3 regions of the Desulfovibrio desulfopostgatei genome follow, and region 3 is predicted to be linked to each of the others. Evidence: riboswitches for the same ligand, from Rfam matches in the RefSeq annotation. Region 3 holds a riboswitch; each other region holds the start of a gene.
What was found. Region 3 has a riboswitch for cobalamin ahead of ACUZ9Q_RS06085 (anaerobic ribonucleoside triphosphate reductase). Riboswitches for the same ligand answer to the same signal wherever they lie in the genome.
Positions count from the first base shown of each region.

Region 1: another riboswitch for cobalamin. It lies ahead of ACUZ9Q_RS14755 (sirohydrochlorin cobaltochelatase); the one in region 3 lies ahead of ACUZ9Q_RS06085 (anaerobic ribonucleoside triphosphate reductase).
Region 2: another riboswitch for cobalamin. It lies ahead of ACUZ9Q_RS11950 (FecCD family ABC transporter permease); the one in region 3 lies ahead of ACUZ9Q_RS06085 (anaerobic ribonucleoside triphosphate reductase).

Region 1 covers NZ_JBRBQS010000002.1:3,393,381-3,400,847, reverse strand. The annotation lists gene ACUZ9Q_RS14780 (GNAT family N-acetyltransferase) at 1-253, shown strand, start outside; gene ACUZ9Q_RS14775 (asparaginase) at 278-1,327, shown strand; gene ACUZ9Q_RS14770 (phenylacetate--CoA ligase family protein) at 1,429-2,709, shown strand; gene ACUZ9Q_RS14765 (hypothetical protein) at 2,712-3,119, shown strand; gene ACUZ9Q_RS14760 (hypothetical protein) at 3,337-3,912, shown strand; gene ACUZ9Q_RS14755 (sirohydrochlorin cobaltochelatase) at 4,091-5,029, opposite strand; cobalamin riboswitch at 5,062-5,286, opposite strand; gene ACUZ9Q_RS14750 (30S ribosomal protein S1) at 5,494-7,206, shown strand.
Region 2 covers NZ_JBRBQS010000002.1:2,710,643-2,718,109, forward strand. The annotation lists gene ACUZ9Q_RS11930 (GyrI-like domain-containing protein) at 1-86, shown strand, start outside; gene cobI (precorrin-2 C(20)-methyltransferase) at 371-1,087, opposite strand; gene ACUZ9Q_RS11940 (ABC transporter substrate-binding protein) at 1,127-2,008, opposite strand; gene ACUZ9Q_RS11945 (ABC transporter ATP-binding protein) at 1,959-2,891, opposite strand; gene ACUZ9Q_RS11950 (FecCD family ABC transporter permease) at 2,891-3,991, opposite strand; cobalamin riboswitch at 4,211-4,389, opposite strand; gene ACUZ9Q_RS11955 (polyphenol oxidase family protein) at 4,408-5,172, opposite strand; gene ACUZ9Q_RS11960 (5-formyltetrahydrofolate cyclo-ligase) at 5,163-5,918, opposite strand; gene ACUZ9Q_RS11965 (metallophosphoesterase) at 5,958-6,644, shown strand; gene ACUZ9Q_RS11970 (Rne/Rng family ribonuclease) at 6,984-7,467, shown strand, end outside.
Region 3 covers NZ_JBRBQS010000002.1:1,360,949-1,368,415, forward strand. The annotation lists gene ACUZ9Q_RS06065 (branched-chain amino acid ABC transporter permease) at 1-88, shown strand, start outside; gene ACUZ9Q_RS06070 (ABC transporter ATP-binding protein) at 85-906, shown strand; gene ACUZ9Q_RS06075 (ABC transporter ATP-binding protein) at 1,063-1,785, shown strand; gene ACUZ9Q_RS06080 (M16 family metallopeptidase) at 2,055-4,670, shown strand; cobalamin riboswitch at 5,276-5,454, shown strand; gene ACUZ9Q_RS06085 (anaerobic ribonucleoside triphosphate reductase) at 5,576-7,467, shown strand, end outside.

The DNA of each region.
Region 1 (7,467 bases), 2.0 Mb from region 3:
CCGGGGCCTTGGGCGGCAACTGCTGGAACTGGTGCAGGAACAGGTGATGGCTGAACTCCCCGAGCAAAAGAACGCCAGCCTCCGCTGCACTGTATACGATAAAAACAGCCGCGCCCTGGCATTCTATGCCCGCATGGGCTTTCTTCCCATCGGGCGCAGCATCTGCCCGCATACCAACGAACCGCAGACAGATATGCTCTGGACTGCGGCGCACACTGTTCACGACAACGCGGCTGCAACCTGCCGTCCCTAGGCAAAGCGCGCCGCAGGAGCCACCATGAGCAATCATTCTTCAGCATCGGCCAGTTCCAGCGCAACCTCCCTGCCCAAGGTGGCCCTTATTGCCACGGGCGGCACCATTGCGGGCGTTGCCCCCACGCCGCTTGAACAGATCAGCTATCAGGCAGGGGTGCTCACCGTTGACAGCATGCTCGAAACCCTGCCCGGCATCGAGGGTGTGGCCCGCATCACCAGTGTGCAGTGCGGCAACCTGCCCAGCGAAAACATCACCCCAGAACACTGGGCCATGCTGGGCGAGCAGTGCGCCAAGGCGCTGGACGACCCCGAAATCTGCGGCGTGGTGCTGACCCACGGTACAGACACGCTGGAAGAATCGGCCTTCTATCTGCACCTTACCCTTGCCAGCCCCAAGCCCGTGGTGCTGACCGGCTCCATGCGCCCCGCCACCTCGCTGAGCGCAGACGGCCCCATCAACATACGCGATGCCGTGGCTGTGGCGGCCTGCCCGCAGGCGCAGGCGCGCGGTGCACTGCTGGTCATGAACAGCCGGGTGCTCTCGGCCCGCACGGCTGTAAAAGTCGCCACGCTTGATGTGGAGGCCTTCCGCGCCCTTGAATCGGGCTGCCTTGGCCGGGTTATCAACGGCGAACCCCAGTTTTATTACGGTAGGGAGGAAAATCCCGCTCTGGCCGGAACCTTTGCCGAGCTTGCGGGCCGCCAAAATCTGCCGCGAGTGGATGTGATTTACGGTTGCGCGGGCATGCCTGTTGATCTTGTGCGCTATTCCGTGGAGCGCAGCGCGGGCATAGTGCTGGCTGGCATGGGCAACGGCTCCATGCCCGATGCCGTGCGCCACGAGCTGCGGCAGGCCATTGCCGGGGGCATCCCTGTTATCCGGTGCAGCCGCACCGGTTCCGGCCCGGTGACGCCCCTTGATGAATACGAGGGCTTTGTGCCCGGCGGCATGCTTTCACCCGCCAAGGCCCGCGTGCTGCTCATGCTGGCGCTGGAGCAGCAGAAGAATGCCGAACCGGCGCAGCGCATGCTTTCGGTGCGCGAAGTGTTCGCCCTTGGGGCCAAACTGTAGGCAACAGCACCCTTTGGGCTTGCCTGCGGCGCAAAAAAACCGCAGGGTGTGGTTTATTTTCTTTTTCAAGCCCATGACCCCAATGGAATCAGGAGAGCTTCATGTCGTATCGCTTTATTCCCCAGCTCACCGATGAGGATATCCGCCAGAAACAGCTTGAAGGTCTGCGCTACACCGTGCGTCAGGCCTGGAATTCGCCCCAGTACAGGGCAAAGCTGGAAGCCTGCGGCCTGAAGCCGGACGACATCACAAGCCTGGACGACCTGCGCCGTCTGCCCACCTGCGACGTGGAAGACCTGCGCGAGGGCTACCCCCTGCCGCTCCTGTGCGTACCGCCACATGACGTGGTGCGCATCCATGCCTCCAGCGGCACCACTGGCAAACGCAAGATTCTGGCCTACACCCAGCGCGATATTGATACGTTCAGCCTCCAGATTGCCCGCTGCTTTGAACTGGCGGGCTTTACCCCCGAAGACCGCATGCAGCTTGCCGTGGGCTACGGCCTGTGGACGGCTGGCGCGGGCTTTCAGGCGGGCAGCGAACGGCTTGGCATGCTCACCGTGCCGGTGGGGCCGGGCAATCTTGAAATGCACTTGCAGCTATTGCAGGATCTGGGGGCCACAGGCTTTACGGCCACCGCATCCATGGCCCTGCTGCTGGCGGAAGAAGTGGAACGCGCCGATCTGCGCGGCAAAATCAAGCTCAAACGCATGGTCTGCGGCTCAGAAACCCGCAGCGAAAAGATGCGCCTCGCCATTGAAAGCAAGCTCGGCCTTGAGGGCTGTTACGACATCGGCGGCATGACCGAAATGTACGGCCCCGGCACCGCCATCGACTGCGATGCCCACGAAGGCCTGCACTACTGGGCCGACCTCTTCATCATTGAAGTGCTCGACCCTGTCACCATGCAGCCTGTTGCCGAGGGTGAAGTGGGCGAAATGGTCGTGACCAGCCTGTGCAAGGAGGCCGTGCCCCTGCTGCGCTACCGCACCCACGACCTTTCGCGCCTGCTGCCGGGCCAATGCTCGTGCGGCCTTGCCATGCCGCGCCATGATCGCATCCTTGGGCGCTCGGACGACATGATCATTTACCGTGGCGTGAACATCTACCCCGGTCAGCTCATGGAAGTCATCGGCCAGTTTGCGGAGCTTGGCGGTGAATATCAGGTGGAACTCACCCGCGACGATCGCTCCCTCGACCATCTGGCCCTCACCGTGGAACGCGGGCAGGGGCAGACCGCAGGCAACGATGCCGCCCTGTCCCATGAGCTTGAAACCCGCCTGCACAAGGCCATCATGGCCCGTGTTTCCGTGAGCGTGGCGGACTACGCCAGCCTGCCGCGTACCTTCAGCAAATCCAAGCGCGTGGTGGACAAGCGCTAGGCGTGGCAAAAAATATTGATTGCACTGGCGCGGGGTTTTTGCCCTGCGCCTTTATCATGGGCTTTGCCGCCGCATGCCTGCTGGCCCTGTGCCTGTTGCCCCCTGCTGCCTCCGCGAGAGAAATCGCAGAAGTAGACAGCCCAGAATGGTGCGCCCGGCACAGTTCGCCAGCTAAAAATCAGACTCAGGCGCAGGCCGAGTGCCTAGGGCTAGAAGCTGCATGCCGCTCCGCCCTGCCGGATCTGGCCCCAGCCGCCAGTTGTCCCGACAGACAGCTTGACCGCTGCGTGGCGCAGCAGCGCGATGGTGGATCATGGTGCGCCATCCTGTGCTGCTTTGACCCGGATGACGCATCCTGCCGGGCGGCTGCGGCCAGCATACCCGCCTTTCTCGCCACGCCCAAACGCTAGGCCAGAAAATCAGATCAAAGTCGCCGCCCAGAGTGGTTGAAACAGAGCGCCAGCCCTTCGCCCGACGGCGGACGCTTGCATTGCCGCATGTGCGCTCCAGCCCCGACAAATTATCACAACTCCCTTTGCCGCATAGACCTTTGCCCCTTTTTGGCATAGGATTTTATGCGAGCGCGCCCATGTTCTACGCGCCAGAACCGCCGACACTGGAGCGCGTATGCCCCTTGCCGCCTTACCCGCATCCATTTTCTCGCTTGCAGGCTACCTCTTGCTTGCAGGGGGATCGTTTGCGCTGGTGAGGCCCGGTCTGGGCCTGCTCATTGTGCCAGTGCCGCTTCTGGCAATTCCCCTGCATTTTCTTGCGCGGCGCATCGGCGATTTTGCTGGCGTGGCGCATTCCCGCTGGCAAATGCGCACCTTCGGTCTTTTTCTGCTGCTGTTTCTTGGTCTTGTGGCCATTTTTTTCATTCTTGGCGCAATTTGCACTGACGGCCCGGCTCTGGACCGACTGGAACTCATAGGCAATGCCTATAATGCTGGCAAAGTGGATCTGTACGCTTCGCTGGTGGGGCTGTGGGAAATCAAGGAGTTGCAGGTTTTTACCCTAAGCGCCTCAGTGTGGGCGGGCCTGGCACTACTGTGGCCGCTCAAACGGGCATTTCAGGGCATGCTGGCGCTGGCTGCGGGCATTGCGCCCAAGGCCTTGCCCCTCTGGGGCTGCTGGCTGGCCTTTGCGGCCGCCATTGCGGCGCAGGGCGGCATGTTGGCCTGGCTGGTGGCCCGGCAGGCTTGAGACACAAACAGACTCACGCGCACTGAACCCCACGAAAATTCCCAAAAATCCTGCGCCGGAAGCAGCACCTCCCGCACTCCCAATTTTCCCGCACAAAAATGCGGAAGCCGCACAAACCAGGCGCGCTGTCCCGGCTTATGCGGCTCCCGCAACAAATATGCGGCGCAGGCAAGCCCTGCTACTGCTTCCTGGGTTCCTTGGTCAGGTCATCGGCAGCTTCGCGGGCATGGCGCACCAGTATGGCGCGCGCACCGGCAATCTGGCCCAAACCCTTGAGGTTGGTCTCCACCTTGAAGCCTGCGGCCTTGAGCTTTGAGGCCCAGGAGTCGTCTTCATCCCCAGCCAGATCGTTGTGCGCATGATCGCCAGCCACCAGCATGAGCGGTTCGATAACCACTTTCTTGACCTTGGCGGCCTTGAGCTCCACCAGCAGGTCGTCCACGCTGCGCGCGCCCTCAACGGTTGCCATAAACACGCGCTTATCCGCATCGTGGAACACGGCGCGCGTGCCTTCAAAGGTCAGATCTGCCCGGCCGTGGCTCTGGCCGTGGCCCATGAGCACCAGGGCTGCATCCTTGCCGCGCAGGGATTTCACGTCTTCCCTGATGGCCTGAATGAGTTCCTGCGCGTCTTTTTTCGATTCCAGCATGGGGCGGCCAAGAAACACGGAGTCAAAGCGGCCCGGATTTTTTTGCAGATCGATAAGCACGGCCCGTTCAAGCGCGCTGAACTCCTCGCCCGCCATGACGTGCAGCGACTGTACGCGCACGACCTTCACGCCGTCCTTGGCAAGCTGGGCGAGGCCATCGCTGATGCCGCCCACTGGATGCCCCTCGGCGGCTATTTTTTTGCGGATAATCTGCGAGGTATAGGCCCACACCACCGGCTGACCGGGAAAAGCGGCCTTGAACTCCGCATCCACGGCCTTCATGGAAGCCAGGGCTTCGGGAACACTGGTGCCAAAGGCCACCAGCAGCACGCCCGCCTTGGGGCTCTCTGCGCCGGATTCAGCGGCAGGGGCAAGCGCAGGCGCGCCCATGACGGCGCACAGCAAAAGAATGGGCAAAAGGGTGCGGGTGAAAAAATGCAGAATGAAATGCGGCGTAGTACGCAGCATGGCAACCTCCTCAATGGCGCGTTGACGGGTTGAAGTTGGATAAAATGCCGGAGGATATTCGGACTTGAGGGCATGGGGGCCTTGCGCCCCTTGCCTAGACTTCGCCTTCGCCGCTCGCGCGACTGGCTGTAGCGCCCCGCCATGTGGCGGAACGATGAAGCTTCGTTCCCTCTTACCGCAGCGCGACTGTTTCCGATTTTAACGGAATTCCCCGCCGACCTTTTCAAAACAATTCATGCGGCAATAAAAGTCAAGTAGGCATACCCTGCAAGCCCCGCCAGGCAGGCCCTTGCAGGGTATGCCCCGCGCGGGTTGCCGCGCCTGCGCCGTCCGGAGCGGCGTGGAATCCCGATTTTTCGGCGGCTAAAGCCGATTTGGCGCGTATTTTTTCTTGTTCTTTTACTGAAATCCTGATAATAAGGCACCTCCCTGTTATGGGGAAATTATGTTTGGAGGCTGGACATATGGCAGGTTTGGAAACCGGGCACGACAACGAAATCAATTTCGAAAGCGCCCTTGAAAACTACCTCAATCCCGATTTCGGCGATCTTGAGGAAGGCTCTATCACGAAGGGCGAAATCGTCCGCGTGGATGATGACAATGTGCTTGTTGACGTGAATTTCAAGTCCGAAGGGCAGATTCCCGCGGCAGAATTCCGCGACCCCGCCGGCAACATTTCCGTCAAAGTGGGCGATCGTGTTGACGTTTACGTTGTTCGCAAGAACGAAAACGACGGCACCATCACTCTTTCTTTCGAGAAAGCCAAGCGCATGCAGGTGTTCGACCAGCTCGAAGACGTGCAGGAAAACAACCGGGTCATCAAGGGCCACATTGTCCGCCGCATCAAGGGTGGCTACACCGTGGACATCGGCGGTGTGGAAGCGTTTTTGCCCGGTTCACATGTGGATCTGCGCCCCGTGCCGGATATGGATGCCCTGGTCAACCAGGAATTCGAATTCCGCGTGCTCAAGATCAACCGCCGCCGCAGCAACGTTATCGTTTCTCGCCGCGTGCTGCTTGAAGAGGAGCGCGATTCCAAACGCCAGGATCTGCTGCGCACCCTTGAAGAAAACCAGATCGTTACCGGTAAGGCCAAGAACATCACCGAATACGGCGTGTTTGTTGACCTCGGCGGCCTCGACGGCCTGCTGCACATCACCGACATGAGCTGGAAGCGCATTCGCCATCCCAAGGAAATGATCACCATCGGTCAGGAACTGACCCTGAAGGTGCTTTCCTTCGATCGCGACAACAACAAAGTTTCCCTCGGCCTCAAGCAGCTCGTGCCCGACCCGTGGCAGGACATCTCCGCTCGCTTCCCCGAAGGGGCCAAGTGCAGCGGCAAGGTCACCAACCTGGTTGATTACGGCGCATTTGTGGAACTGGAACCCGGCGTTGAAGGCCTGGTGCACATTTCCGAAATGTCCTGGACCCGCAAGCTGCGTCATCCTTCCCAGATGGTTCACACCGGCGACGAAGTCGAAGTGGTCATCCTGGGCGTGGACGGCGACAAAAAGCGCATCAGCCTCGGCATGAAGCAGGTTCGCCCCAATCCCTGGGAACTGGTTGCTGAAAAGTACCCCGAAGGCACCGTCCTTGAAGGCGTCATCAAGAACATTACCGAATTCGGCATGTTCATTGGCATCGAGGACGGCATCGACGGTCTTATCCACGTTTCCGACATTTCCTGGACCAAGAAAGTGCGTCATCCCAACGAACTGTACAAGGTGGGCGACACCGTGCAGGCCAAGGTGCTGACCGTGGATCAGGAAAACGAAAAGTTCACCCTCGGCGTGAAGCAGCTGGTGGACGATCCGTGGGGCCATGTGCCCAACACCTACCCCGTGGGCTGCACCATCAAGGGTATCGTGACCAACATCACCGACTTCGGCCTCTTTGTTGAAGTGGAAGAAGGCATTGAAGGTCTGGTGCACGTGTCCGAACTTTCCAGCAAGAAAGTGAAGACCCCCGCCGAGATCTACAAGGAAGGCCAGGAAATCCAGGCCAAGGTCATCCATGTCAGCGCTGAAGAGCGCCGTCTGGGCCTGTCCATCAAGCAGATCAAGGACGAAGAAGAACGCCGCAAGCCCAAGGAATTCCATTCCGGCCCGCAAGAAGCCGGTCAGAGCCTGGGCGACCTGCTCAAGCAGAAGTTTGAAGAAAGCGAAAACAGCTAGTCTGTTTCTGCTTCAAAATACAAAAGGGCGTTCCCGCAAGGGAGCGCCCTTTCTTGTTGTCTGCCAGTTGCCTGCCAGCAACAAACAGCGAGGGGAGATTGAGTCAGGGACGTACCCGTGATGTCTACGCGGGGGCTGGTGCCTTGCCCCAGTGGCAGAACTACCGCCGCACTGGGAGGCATGCGCCCAGACATCAACAATGGCAGACATTCGCACAATAGCCCGCCGCCATAATCACCGGCTAGTCCGCCTGCCTGCAGC
Region 2 (7,467 bases), 1.3 Mb from region 3:
ACGAGCAGGCCCCCTGCTTTGAATTGTACCCTGCGGACTGGAATCCGAGTATGCCGTTTGACCTGTTTATGCCGGTCAAGCGTTAGATTCTGCCGTCCGGCGGAGTTGGGACGCCTGTGCGGCGCGCAGCAAGGCGGAGGCGACGGCTGGTGTTGGGCGAATTTGCAAAATACGCTTTTTGCGGTCTGAAAAGGAAGCGCCGGGATTTTGAGCGCAGCGTACTCAAGTACGTGAGCATCAAAATCCCGGCGCTGACGCATTCAGGGCGTAAAAGTCGGGTTTGCGTAATCAGCCTGACAGGCTCACCCACCCCGCCACCAAACTCTTCCCGCCTTTTCTTACCCTCCCAGCCATTCCCTGTGCCGCAGGGCTACACTTGCGGCTTACGGCTTAAAATCAACGACATATAGGGCGGAGTTTCACCCGCAGCACAAGCCCCGCCAAGGCCCTGACAGACCTTCTCCGCAGGCTGCTCCACATGGCTTGCCAGTACGCACGACTCCAGCCTGTTGGTTGCGCCCAAGGCTTCCGCAATGGCGGGCAGGTTGCGATAGGCCTTGAGAATCACAGCAGTATCACTCTGTTGCAATGATTCTTCCAGACTCTCCCGACTGTTGATGCCCGGTATGATGCGCAAGGTCTCGCCGTTTTCGCACAAAACGGTGCGGGTGCGGGCAGCTGCCGCCTGAAAGGAAGTGATGCCGGGAATAACCTCCACCGCCAGATGCGGCGCGCATTCGCCAAGGGTACGCATGAGATAGCCAAACGTGCTGTACACCAGCGGATCGCCAATGGTCAGAAAGGCGGCGCTCTGGCCGCTTTCCAGCACGTCCCTGGTGGTCTGGGCCGCTACGCGCCATGCCTCGCGCAGCACGGAGCGGTCGCGCGTCATGGGAAATTCCAGCCGCAATACGCGCACATCAGCCCGCAGGTGCGGACGCGCCGTGTCCAGCGCCGCAGAAAAGTCATTGCGGGGCGAGGCTGCCGCAAGGATAACATCCACCTCGCCCAACACCCTGACTGCCCGCAGGGTCAAAAGATCGGGCGCGCCGGGGCCGACGCCCACGCCGTAGAGAATTCCGTTCATTACCTGCTCTCTTTACAATACTCTGAAATATTTATGGAATCAGCTGTGCAGCCAGTTTTCCAGCTCTTCCGCCGCATCCAGGGCGCGAGGGCCGGGGCGGGCAAACCGCTCTTCGTCAACTATAAGTACGCGGCCAGCGCGCTGAGCGCGCAAATCCCTGTAATGATCGCGCTCGGCCAGAGGCGTTGGTTCAGGATTCATGGGACCTTTCTGAATAATGTACGCATCCGGGTCTGCCGCAATCAGGGATTCCTCGCTGTAGCGCACCAGTTTTTTACCGTCGCTCACCACGTTTTCGCCCCCCGCAAGGGCCAGTATCTCGCTACTGATGCCACCGCGTCCGGCAGCCAGCAGATTGGGATAACGCACCTCGTAAAAGACGCGCGCCACGGGCTTGCCAGCATTGCGGCTGCGCAATGCCTGCACACGGCTCTTCCAGCCGTTTACGATGGTTTGGGCCTTATCCTCGCGCCCGGCAAGCCGCCCCAGAGTTTCCGTCACCTCAAACAGCCGTTCAAAGGAATTTACTTCAAAGGTCAGTACCTTGAGTCCCAAGGAACGCAAATTCTCGGTCTGGGTTTGGGCTTCGCTGCGGCCTTCAAGCTGCAAGACAACATCCGGCTGTTGCGCCAGCACAAGCTCGGCATTGGGGCGCATGTGCGTGCCAATGGCAGGCAGGGCCGCAAGCTCCGGCAGATTGCCGTCGGCAGCGGTGCGCGCCACCAGCAGGTCGCCAGCGCCCAGAGCCAGAAAAATCTCGTTAAACGCACCGTACAGGGCGATCACCCTTTTGACGGGTTGGGCAAAAGTTACTGTTGCGCCCGTGTCGTCCGTGATGACAATAGGGACGGAATCACTGGACTTGCTGTTTTCAGAGTTGGCCGCCTGCGCTCCTGCCGGGAACATAACCAGACGGAGCATCAGGCTCAGCAGCATCAGCAGGGGCAGCCGGGCTAGCAGTTTTTTTCCCGCTCCACGGGCCTTTTGCGCTGGCAAGCAGGGCCTGAGGCAGTCCCCACCGGGGGTGGGGCAACACGCAGATGGGTATGTTGTAGAGCGCACCAAGATTCTCCTCGGTAAAAACATTTGCTACCGGCCCGTCAAAAACCAGATTTCCATCCCGCAGTCCCATGAGGCGCGTGGCATACAGAGCCGCCAGATTGCAGTCGTGCACGGCCATGAGCACGCAGGCTCCTGCGGCGCGGCGGCGCTCAAGCAAGTCGAACAGATCGACCATGCGTGCCCAGTCCAGCCCTGCGGCCAGCTCGTCCAGCAGCAGGAGCGGACTTTCCTGCGCAAGGGCGCGGGCCAGCAAAACCCGTTGCAACTCGCCGCCCGAAAGTTCTGTGAGCCTGCGGTGCGCCAGCGGCGCGGCCCCGGTTTCTTCAAGCGCCCGGTCTGCTGCGGCATAATCTTCCCGCCCATAAGCTCCAAGCCACGAAAGGTGGGCAAAACGCCCGAGCAGCACCATCTGCCGCGCGGTAAGGCCCTGCGGCAACTGCCCTCGCTGCGGCACCACGGCCACCATGCGGGCGCGCTCGCGCGGCTTCAATGTTGCCAGCGGACGGCCCTGAATCTCAATGGCGCCAGCCTGCGGCGTCAGCACCCCCGAAAGGGTGCGCAGCAGCGTTGTTTTACCGCTGCCATTGGGGCCAAGCAGGGCGGCGCACTCCCCGGCGTGCAGGGTAAAGCCCGCGTCCCGCAGCACGCTCTGCCCGCCGTATCCGGCGCGCACCCCGGCAACACGCAGCACAGGCGGTGCAGTGCGCCCCTCATGACGAATATCTTGGTCAGGCCGCAGCATCAGCGCCTCCGCACCAGCAGGGCGAAAAATGGCCCGCCCAGCAAGGCCGTGACCACGCCCACGGGCAATTCCTGCCCGCCGGAAAGCACGCAACGGGCCAGCACATCCGCCCAGACCAGCAGCACCCCGCCGCCGAAAAAGGCCGCAGTCAGCAAGGGGCCGTGCCCCCAACCCAGCAGCAGACGCAGCACGTGCGGCACCACCAGCCCCACAAAGCCGATCACCCCGGCCACGGCCACGCAGCCCGCGGTCATGCAGCTTGCCCCGGCCAGCAGCCACAGGCGGGCGCGGCCCACATCAAGGCCTGTCTGGGCGGCCTGCTCATCCCCAAGGGAAAGCACGTCCAGAGCGCGCCAGCCAAAGGCCGTTGCCAGCAAGCCCGGTACAAGGGTCGTCAACAAGAGGGGCAGGCTGCTCCAGCCCCGGCCTTGAAAAGACCCCATGATCCAGAACACGATGCTGGTTACGGATTCCTCGTTGAGGGCCTTCACAAGGGCCACCAGCGCCCCCAAAAATGCAGCTACGGCAATGCCCGCAAGAATAATGCTCTCCCGGCTGAACGCACCATCTCCGCGCCCCAGCCACAGTGCGCCGCCAAGGGCCGCCAGCGCGCCGATCAGGGCCGCAGGGGCCACCAGCCCGGCATGACTGAACCCGGCCAGCCCCGGCACGCCGCCCAACCACGGAATACTCCCCAGTATGGCCACCAGCGGCCCGCCAAGGGCTATAGCCATACTGGCCCCGCAGGCAGCCCCGGCGGAAATGCCCAGAGTAAAAGGATCAGCCAGCGGATTGCGCAACACGCCCTGCAATGCTGCCCCGGCCATAGCCAGAGCGCCGCCGCACAGGGCGGCCAGGCACACACGGGCAAGGCGGATGCTTACCACAACCCCGGTCAGGGCCGGATCATCGGGTGCGGACGCAAAGCCTGCCAATGCCGCCAAAGCGCGAAATACGCTCTGTGCGCTCAAGGGCACAGGCCCCGGCAAACAGGCCAGCGGCAGCGAAACAAGCCACACGACCACAAGACCGGTAAAAACCGGCCACAGCCTGCGGGATTGCGGGAAGGAGGAGTGAGAAGATGCGGTCGTTCTGGTCATGCCAGCCCTCTGGCCGTAGCCTGCGGGGGCACACGCGGGCCAAAGCGTTGGCTGACCTCAGGGGTCAGACCCTTGCCCAGTGGCGGCCTGCGCCGCGCGAGCATAAAAAAAGCCTCTTCCACTCGTGGTGGAAGAGGCCCGTATTTCCTCTGTCCTGCCGGCAAAAACCCGTTGCCGTGGGGCGGCCAATGCCGCACCGTGGTGCCGTCATTCCATGACTGCGCACCTTGGGGCATGGCAGGTCTTCCGGCTTGGTTCCCCTGCTCCGGCCTTCCCGTTTCCAGTGGCGCAATATGGAGCAAGGTTAAGAACCTTACGGCGGCGGGTCCGCTCCCGTTTTTCACGGGATTCCCTTTTCAAGCCGGTCTACCCGGCTACCAATGCCGCCAACACTCTAGGCGCGGCCCTGCGGCCTGTCAATGGCTCAAGGCTGCTATCCACACAAGGCTGGCCTGACGGCCCGAGCGTCTGGCGCAGCGGTAGGAAAAAAACTGCTCGTTGTTGCTGGCGGTGCAGATGTCCAGCCCGTAGATATTGCGCGGCAAAAGCCCCGCGCGCTCAAGCTGGTGCCGCGTAAGGCCCCACAAATCCATGGTTTTACTGCTGGCGTCAAACCAGGGCAGGTAGGGATCGCCCCACTCCTTGTCAAAATTGACAAATTCCGCCTTGCCCGGCCCGAGGCTGGGGCCGCGCACTGCCAGCAGATCGCGCGGTTCAAGACCATAACGCTCGCAGAAGCGGGCTACGCCCGTGATGGGGAAATCGCAGCGGTTGCCGCGCCAGCCCGCGTGCATGGCGGCGATATACGCGCCGCTTTTGTGGGCAATGAGGATGGGCTGACAATCTGCCGTCTTAATGAGCAGGCCAAGGCCGGGACGCGCTGTGGCCATGCCGTCGCCCTCCGCCGTGACGGGCGTTTCGCAGGCCACGGCTTCCGGCTCAAAAACAAAACCATCGCCGTGCACCTGCATCAGTTCGGCCCAGGCGGTCATGCCTTGCGGGCGCAGGCCTTCCAGCAGGCTGCGGCGGTTGGCAATGACGTGTTCGGGGTTATCCTGCACGGTAAAAGCAATGTTGCCGCCGCCAAACTCGCCAAGGCTCACGCCTCCGGCGCGGGTCTGAAAGGCGCAACGCACCTGCGGAACACCGGGGAAAACAAAGGGAATATAGCTTACAGACACAGCATACGCTCTTCAGTACATATGTAGTTGACCCGCTGGTCCCAGGGGGCCAGGGGCAGGGATTCCACAAGCTGAAATTCAAAACACAGGCCCACGCGGGGGCAGGTGAATCCTTTTTCCAGAAAGCGGTCGTAATAGCCGCCGCCATAGCCCAGCCGCCCGCCAGCGAGATCAAAGGCCACGCCGGGCAGGAGCGCAAGATCGGGGGCAAGTGGGTGCGCTTCCCCCGCGCCGCTGCCGCCCGCTGCTTCCGGCCCGAAACCGGGCAGGGAATCGTGCGGTTCAAGCAGGCCGAGAGGGCCGGGCCGCAACTGATCCGGGCCGCTGCAGGCCACAAAATCCATAAATCCCGGTTCGCTGCGCCGCACACGCGGCAGCCACACAAGCACACCGGCCTGCCACGCTGCGCGCAGCAGGGCCTGCGTGCCAAGCTCGCCCCTGACGCCCACATAGAGGGCCACGGAGTGGGCATTCTTCCACAGGGCGGATTCCATCAGCCTGCTCTGCGCCGCCTCGCTGCGGATTTCGGCCAACTGGGGCGACTGCTCCGCCCGCAGACGGCGCATAACTTTACGCACATCGTTTCTGGCCTGAGCCGTAGCATCGGACAACTCGCCAGAAAGATTGCCCGCCAAACTCGTTGGCGGAGCATCCGGCTGATTCACTGACTGGCTGGGCGGCACAGGCGCGGGGGGCGTGGCATTGGAGGGCAAGCGGCTCTTTCCTTGTGGTGCAATGTGTGGCATTCTCAACACCTGTGCCACTGTAACAAAGGAAGCAATACCATGCCAAGCGCCGACTCTCAGGATTTTCTCTGGATCGCCGTGGGCGACATCCACGACGAGCCTGAACGTTTTGCCCAGATACCGGAACTCTCGCAGGCTGACGGCATTATCGTTACCGGCGACCTGACCATCACCGGCGGCGTCAAGCAGGCAGAGCTGGTCATGAACGCCCTGTGCGTCCACGACATCCCCGTGCTGGCCCAGATCGGCAACATGGACAGGCCTGAAGTTGACCAGTGGCTGAGCGAAAAAGGCTGGAACCTCCACGCCGTCACCCGTGAGCTTACGCCCGAAATCGCCATCTTTGGCGTTGGGGCCTCCACATTTACGCCCTTTGGCACGCCGAGCGAATTTCCGGAATCCGCATTCTCCGCGTGGCTTGAAACCTGCTGGCAAAAAGCCCGCCACTATCCGCACAGCGTGCTTGTTTCGCACAATCCGCCCAAGGATACCGCTTGCGACATGATCCCCGGCGGCATTCATGTAGGCTCCACTGCCGTGCGCGAATTTCTGGAAGAAGCCCAGCCGGACATCTGCCTGTGCGGGCATATCCACGAATCACGCGCCATGGACCGCGTGGGGCGCACCCTTGTGGTCAACCCCGGCATGCTGGCGCAGGGCGGCTACGTGCTGCTGCGCTCCAATTCGGGCCAGCTCTCCGCCGAACTCAAGATGCTTGAAGACTGATTTTCGCCTGCCGCATCTGCCGGAACGCATTGCAAGGATGCACTTCGGCGGATGCGGCCCTTGCCCCAGCTCCGCGCCGCCTCAACAATTTTTCTTCTGCCGCCGCAGCATCTTATAATGACATGATGCAGCCTTGCCTCCCGCATTTTCCCGCCCCGCCCCTGCCCGCTTGCATATTTTCAAAAAAAACGTACTCTCCAAAAAGCGGATTAGCATGCTGCCGCCTTCGCGCGCCTTGTTGGCGCTGCGGCGGAGCAAATACGGCACATTCCCGTAAGTGCATGGCATGCTGGCTGAAATTTTCGCGGTGGCTCAGCGCCCCGCAGCAAAAGGATTTTCATGACCATAGACCAAGACACCCCCGTGGCCGCTTCACAGCCAGCCACGGATGCATCGTCGCAGGAAGTTTCCAAACCCAAACGTTCAACCACAACACGCAGCAAAGCCAAACCAGCCGCCAAGCCAGCCTCTGGCAAAACAGCTTCCGGCAAGGCTGCGTCCAAATCCTCCGAGTCAACGCCCGCCAAGGATTCTTCTGATTCTAAAGGCGCTTCCGATTCCAAGGCCGCCCAGGCCGAATCAGCTTCATCCAAGACCACGGCAGCAAAAGCCGCCGCCACTGCCAAGGCCGCAGGCCGCAGCGCGGGCAAAACAGCAAAGACGACTACCACCAGGGCCAAAAAATCGGCCGACGCCTCCAAAGAAATTTCTGGCAGCACGGCAGATGCCGTAGCGCCCAAGTCAACTGCGGCCCCTGCTGCTGAGTCCCCCAAGGCTGCTGGCAAAACGGCGAGCAAATCTTCTGCCAAAACCCCTGCCAAGG
Region 3 (7,467 bases):
TATTCTTTATCGGCGCGAGGGCATCATGGGTACCCGTGAGCTGACCTGGAAATCAATGGGCGCGTTCTTCAGGAGGGGCAAGGCATGAGCGGTTTTAATCTGCCCAAGGCTCCCAATTACGAGGGCGCACTGTTGCTGGCCAAGGACGTAACCATGCGTTTTGGCGGCGTGACCGCCGTGAGCGATCTTTCCATCTCCCTGCCCAAAGGCGCCATTGCGGGCATTATCGGCCCCAACGGCGCGGGCAAAACCACCGCTTTTAATGTTCTGAGCGGTTTTTATACCCCGCAGGAAGGTGACGTGGTTTTTGACGGCAAGAGCGTGAAGGGCCTTGGCCCCTCGGAAATCTGCCGCATGGGCATGGCCCGCACTTTCCAGAACATCCGCCTGTCGCAGCAGATGACCGTGCTTGAAAACATCATGGTCGGCTGTCATGTGCGCCGCCGCTGCCCCTGGTGGATGGCCCCTCTGGGCATCCCCGCTTTTTATAAGGAAGAAGCGGCCATTGTGGAAAAAAGCAAGCAGCTTGCTGATCGGGTAAACCTGAGCGGCAACCTCAACGATCAGGCGGGCAGCCTGCCTTACGGCGCGCAGCGCAGGCTTGAGATTGCCCGCGCTCTGGCCACCGAGCCCAAACTGTTGCTGCTTGATGAACCCGCAGCGGGCATGAATCCGCAGGAAAGCCTGGATCTCATGCACTTTATCGGCCATATCCGTGACGAATTCGACCTCACCATTCTGCTGATCGAGCATGACATGAAGGTCGTCATGGGCGTGTGCCAGTACATCTGGGTCATGGAATACGGCGCCTTGATCGCCGAGGGCGAGCCGGAATCTATACGCAACAACCCCGTTGTTATCCGCGCCTATCTGGGTGAGGACGCCACGCTGGAAAAAGTCATTTAGCCGTGGCAAGGGCGGCGGAGCCTTGCTCCGTCTGCCCGTTGCGGCTTGCAAAGGCGCTGTTTGCCGCTCCTGTGCAGGAGCAAACGGCCATACGCAGCAGATAGACATGCCCGGAAAGCTCTTCCGGCGCAGACCGACATATGGACAGGGTGCATCATGCTTGAAATTCGTAATCTCCATGTGCGCTACGGCGGCATTCAGGCCGTTCAGGGCGTAAGCCTGAATATCCCGCGCGGCAGTATTGTGACGCTTATCGGGGCCAACGGCGCGGGCAAGAGCAGTATCATCCGCTCCATTGCCGGCCTGAACAAAACCATCAGCGGCGACATCCTGCTGACCCGCCACGAGGGCGACGCCCCGGCTTCGCTCATGGGCCTCAAGCCCGAAGACATGGTGCGCAAGGGTATTTCTCTTTCGCCGGAAGGGCGGCGTATCCTGCCCCATCTGACGGTGGAGGAAAACCTGCACCTGGGCGCGTATTCGCGCAGCGACAAGGCAGAGATAGCCCATGATATCGAGTGGGTTTACAGCCTGTTTCCCCGGCTTAAAGAACGCCTCTGGCAGAAGGGCGGCACGCTCTCCGGCGGCGAACAGCAGATGCTGGCCGTGGGCCGCGCGCTCATGAGCCGACCCGATCTGCTCATGCTTGACGAACCTTCTCTGGGGCTTGCTCCGCTGCTGGTGCGCGAGATTTTCGACATCGTCAAGCGCATCAACGAAGAGGGTAAAACCGTCCTGCTGGTGGAACAGAACGCCTTTGCGGCGCTTTCTGTGGCGCACTATGCCTACATTCTTGAAGTTGGCAGGGTGGTGCTTGAAGGCCCAGGCCGCGAGCTGCTTGAAAATCCCAAGGTCAAGGACGCCTACCTCGGCGGCTAGACCTGCTCCTGATTACAGACCGCGCTGATCTGGTTAGCGCTCAAACCGGCAATCATTATGACTGCCGGTTTTTTGTTGCTGCAGGCTTCGGCTAATTCAGCAATGCGCGATCTCATATAACCGGGCCGCCGGGGTGAACAAAATGCTGCGGCTTGCCACCCCGTGCCGGGGGTATTAGTATTCATGTTGGTTAAAAACAGTCCGGGGAGCAAGGCACTTACTGCCTTTGCCTCTGCGACCTTGCGACTGCAAATCCATAAGGAGCAAACATGCAACGCATACTTCTGTTATTGCCCCTGCTGCTGGCCTTGCTGGCTGGCGCGGCCTCTGCCGCACCGGGCGAACAGCGAACCCTGACCAAACTGCCCAACGGGCTTTCCGTGTATATCATCAAGGACAGCCGCTTCCCCCTGGTGGCAACGCGCCTTTACGTGCGCACCGGGTCGGCCAATGAGGACGCCAAGCAGGCGGGCATCAGCCATCTGCTGGAGCACATGGTCTTCAAAGGTACAGAACACCGGCCCAAAGGCCAGGTGGCACGCGATGTGGAAGCCCTTGGCGGCTACCTCAACGCAGCTACCAGCTTTGACAAAACATGGTACATGACGGACATGCCCGCCGCTCACTGGCGCATGGGCATGGACGTGGTGAAGGAAATGGCCTTTCAGGCCGCTCTGGATCCCAAGGAGCTGGAGTCGGAAAAAGAAGTGGTGATTTCCGAGCTTGAGCGCGATCAGGATTCGCCCATGAGCAGGCTGTTTGAAAGCCTGCAGGTGTCCACACTCCAGAACACCCCCTACGGGCGGCCCATCATCGGCTTTAAGGAAACCGTGCGCGCCATCACCGCCGACGACCTGCGTGCCTATGTGCAGCGCTGGTATCAGCCGCAGAACATGATGTTGCTGGTGGCGGGCGATATTGACCCGCAGGCAGTGCTGCAACACGCGCAGGAACTTTTTGGCGGCATGGCCAACACCAACGATTTTGTTACGCCGCCGCAGGTTGATTTGCTCACGGCCCCCGGCGGTCAGCGCGTTGAAGTGGTGCGCGGCCCCTGGAACAAGGTCTATCTGGGCATGGCCTTTCCTGCGCCAGCCCTGCGCGACCTGCGCTCTGTGGATCTGGACGTACTGAGCTACCTGCTTGGCGGTGACGGCACCTCGCTGTTGAGCCGCAAATACGAGTATGAAAAACAGCTTGTGGACAGCATCAGCGTGGGCAACATGAGCCTTGAGCGTGCGGGCATGCTGTATATTACCGCCAATATGGCTCCGGAAAAGCTGGAGGCCTTCTGGCAGGGGCTGACCACAGACCTTGCCAAACTCAAGGCCGCAGACTTCAAGCCCGAAGCCCTCAAGCGCGCCCGCTACAACCTTGAAGACAGCATGGACCGCTCGGCGGAAACGCTCAACGGCCTGGCCTCCTGGCTAGGCAGCGTCCAGTTTGAGCTGGGCGGCGATGTGGCGGAACAGAACCTGCGCTTCACCCAGCGCAATGTTTCGCAGCCGCAGGTACAGCAGGCCATTGACCTCTGGCTTGACCCCGGCAGGGCGCGGGTGCGTGTGCTTGCGCCTGAGAATGCCAAACTGCCCGATCTGCAAGCCGTGCTGCAAAAGAACTGGCCCGGCAGCGCCGCTGCCAAAACCGCGCAACAAGCTTCGGCCACTGCGGGTCAGCAGGAAGTGGTCGATCTGGGGCAGGGACGTACCGTCATTCTTATCCCTGATGCCACAGTGCCCTATGTGGCGGTTGATCTCATGCTGCCCGGCGGCAACGCCCTGCTGAAGCCCGACCAGCAGGGGCTGGCAGAACTGACGGCCAGCACACTTGGCGATGGCAGCGGCAAACTGGACGCCCAGGCCATGGAACGCTACTTCGCTGACCGCGCGGCTTCACTCTCCGCCAAGGCGGGCCTGCAAACCTTTACAGTGTCCCTGACTGGCCCGGCCCGGTTTAATGCCGATTATTTCTCCATGCTGGGCGAGGTGCTGGGCAAGCCCCGTTTTGAAGCCAAGGAAATCAAGCGTGAAGCGGAAAACATGAAGGCCGCCATCCGCCAGCGGGCAGACAGGCCCACCTCCTTCCTGTTCTCGCGGGTGAATCCCTTCATCTTCCCCGGCGGGCAGCCCTACGGCTACGACAGTCTGGGTACGGAAGCGAACCTCTCCAGGTTTACGCCCAAGGATGTGCGCTCGTTCTGGGACAAGCAACTCGTGCAGCCCTGGGTGCTGGCAGTGGCAGGCGATTTTGACCGCGAGGCCGTGCTGGCCTTTGCCCGTACTCTGCCCACGCCAGACAAAAAGGATTTCTCCTTGCCCGCCCCCTCATGGGGTGATGCCCGCAACCTTGATCTGCATCTGCCGGGGCGCAATCAGGCCCACGTGCTCCAGATGTTCAAGGCTGTGCCTTACACCAGCCCGGATGCCCCGGCGCTCATGCTTTTGCAGTCTGTGCTTTCCGGGCAGAGCGGCCTGCTGTTCAGCCAGATGCGTGACGAGCAGGGCCTCGGATACACGGTCACGGCCTTTTACCGCGCCATGCCTCAGGCTGGCATGATGGCTTTTTACATTGGCACCACACCTGACAAGGTGGCGCAGGCGCGTGAAGGCTTTGCCAAGATTATTGCCGATATCAAGGCAAAACCCCTGCCTGCGGAATTGCTTGAAGCCGGGGCCAACCGCCTGCTTGGCGAATACTACCGCGACAAGCAAAGCCTTGGTTCCCGCGCGGGCGTGGCCGCCACAGACGCCGTGCTGGGCCTGCCACGTGATTTCAGCAAGTCGCTCATCGACAAAGCAGCCAAGCTGACCCCTGCGGATATTCAGGCTGTGGCGCAGAAGTATCTGGACGACAAAAACCTCTACAACATGATCCTGCTGCCATAGGCGGCGTTTCGGATTTGTTGACGGGCCGCATCGGGTATCCGATTGTACTTCCCTGCAAAACAACGGCGGAAGCGGAGTTGGGCCGATGCGGCCCCTTGTGTTTATTGGCTGTTACGGAATGCTCAATCACTGTTTGCGCGTACAAAAAAAGTTTTTATAAACGATATCTTCGGCAAGGGGCGGGCAAATAAAAATGTCAAGTCCGAGGTAAGTCCCCTTACGTGGGGGAGGCCGTCTTGAAAACCCGGCGTGGGTAGAGTAAGTTCTTGTCTGCGTTACGGGAACTGCTTTCTGAGGAAGGCTCGCCAGGTATCGGCTGCGGTCGCAGTGCCGGGGCCTGGGCGGCAGCGCCATGCGGGTATGATGCCTGAATTCATGGCGAAATGTTTCAGCAGCGCCAATCAAAGCCACACATGTTGCGGGTCGGGTTGCCTGATCTGGCATCAGTCAGGGCGAACATTTTTGTTCCCGCCCTCGCTGTTTTGCGGCCTTGATGTAGTGAAAAATTGGGCAGGCAAGAAAATTCAATAGTGAATTCGCAGTGTTGCTACGGCACTAGGAGAGCTTTTTTGCGTGTGTTTATTGACAGGGTGCAATTCTTTTGAGATTTTCTAGACATTGAAAGCGCCATGGAGCTTAATAGGGAATCCCCGTGAAAATCGGGAGCGGACCCGCCGCCGTGTGCCTGTTCAACACCGCTTTTCCTCGTGTGCCACTGGATAAAACCGGGAAGGCCGAAAAGCGGCAGGCAAGCCGGAAGACCTGCTTTCAACCGTTCTAAGAAAGTGGAGCATCTGCAACGGGCTTTTGCAGATGAACCGTCAGAAAAGGGCCATTGATGGCCTCTCCGCCCGTTTTGTCCGGGCGGCCTTTTTGTTCATAGCCCACACGTTGGAGCGAAGTTCATGCTCGCCAGCATTATAAAGCGCGACGGCACGGAAGTGCCTTTTGATTCGGTCAAGATTCTCAATGCCATCACCAAGGCCAATCAGGCCGTTGGCGGTGAAGACATGTCCCCGACTGACCTGCTGTTTGTCACCGAAAAGGTGTGCAAAAAGCTGGAGTCGCGCAGCCTCAAGCATGTGGAAGAAATTCAGGATGTTGTTGAAGAAACCCTGATTCAGTACGACTACGCCAAAAGTGCCAAGGCTTACATCCTGTACCGGGCCGAGCATACGAAAATCCGTAATGCGGAATCGTATCTCATGGATATCTATAAAAAACTTACGTATTCCCCGGCCCTGCAGGAAGACATCAAACGCGAGAATGCCAATATCGATGGCGATACGGCCATGGGCACCATGCTCAAGTATGGTTCCGAGGGGTCAAAATTCTTCATCGACAACTACATTCTGCCCAAGGACGCCTCCGCCGCGCACCTTAACGGCGATATCCACATTCACGACAAAGATTTTTACATGCTCACGGAAACGTGCTGCCAGATTGACCTTATCCCCTTGTTTAAAAATGGTTTTTCCACGGGGCACGGGCATTTGCGCGAGCCCAATTCCATTGAGAGCTACTCGGCCCTTGCCTGCATTGCCATTCAGGCCAACCAGAATGAAATGCACGGCGGCCAGAGTGTGCCGCATTTTGACTTTGCCATGGCCGAAGGCGTTATCAAGACCTACCGCAAGGAATATGAACGCGCTTTTGCCGCATTTTTGCGCATTGCCCAGAATCTGGAGGAGCAGGCAGCCATTGACGCCGCCAGAGAAACCATCGCCCTGTTGCCCGAAGGCCCGCGCCTTGGCACCTGCGATGCTTTTGGAGAGGCCCTTGTGGCGGCTGTCCCCGAGGCCCGGCGCGAACTTGTGACGCGCGCGCATGCCTATGCAGCCGGCGAAGCCCTCAAATACACCGAGCGCCGCACCTATCAGGCCATGGAAGCCCTGATCCATAATCTGAACACCATGAATTCCCGTGCAGGCGCACAGGTGCCTTTCAGCTCCATCAACTACGGCACGGATGTTTCTGCCGAGGGGCGCATGGTTGTTAAAAACCTGCTGCGCGCCACCAAGGCCGGGCTTGGCAATGGGGAGACCTCCATTTTCCCCGTGCAGATATTCAAGGTGAAGTCCGGGGTCAACTATAATCCTGAAGATCCCAACTACGACCTTTTCAAGCAGGCTATGGATGTTTCCGCCATGCGGCTCTTCCCCAATTTCAGCTTTCTTGATGCGCCGTTCAACCTCCAGTACTACCGCCCGGGCGACTATAATACGGAAGTGGCCTACATGGGCTGCCGCACACGCGTGCTTGGCAACGTGTACGACAAGGACAGGCAGGTTACGTGCGGTCGCGGCAATCTGAGCTTCACCTCCATCAATCTTCCCCGGCTCGGGCTGGATGCGCGTGGCGACATCAGCCGTTTCTACGCTCTGCTGGATGACAAGATTGATCTGGTGTTCCGCCAGTTGCTGCATCGGCTCAAGATCCAGAGCGCCAAAAAAGTGCGCAACTATCCCTTCCTCATGGGCGAGGGCATCTGGCTCGATTCCGACAAACTGGGTTGGGACGACAGTATTGAAGAAGTGCTCAAGCACGGCACCCTGACCGTGGGCTTTATCGGTCTTGCCGAAACGCTCAAGGCTCTTGTGGGCCAGCACCACGGCGAAAGCGAAGATGCCCAGAAGCTCGGCATCGAGATTGTTACGCACCTGCGCAAGCGGTGCGATGACGAAGCCGAAAAGACCGGACTCAATTTTTCACTCATCGCCACCCCGGCGGAAAGCCTGAGCGGGCGTTTTGTCAACCTCGATAAAGCCAAGTACGGCAGCATCCCCGGCATCACCGA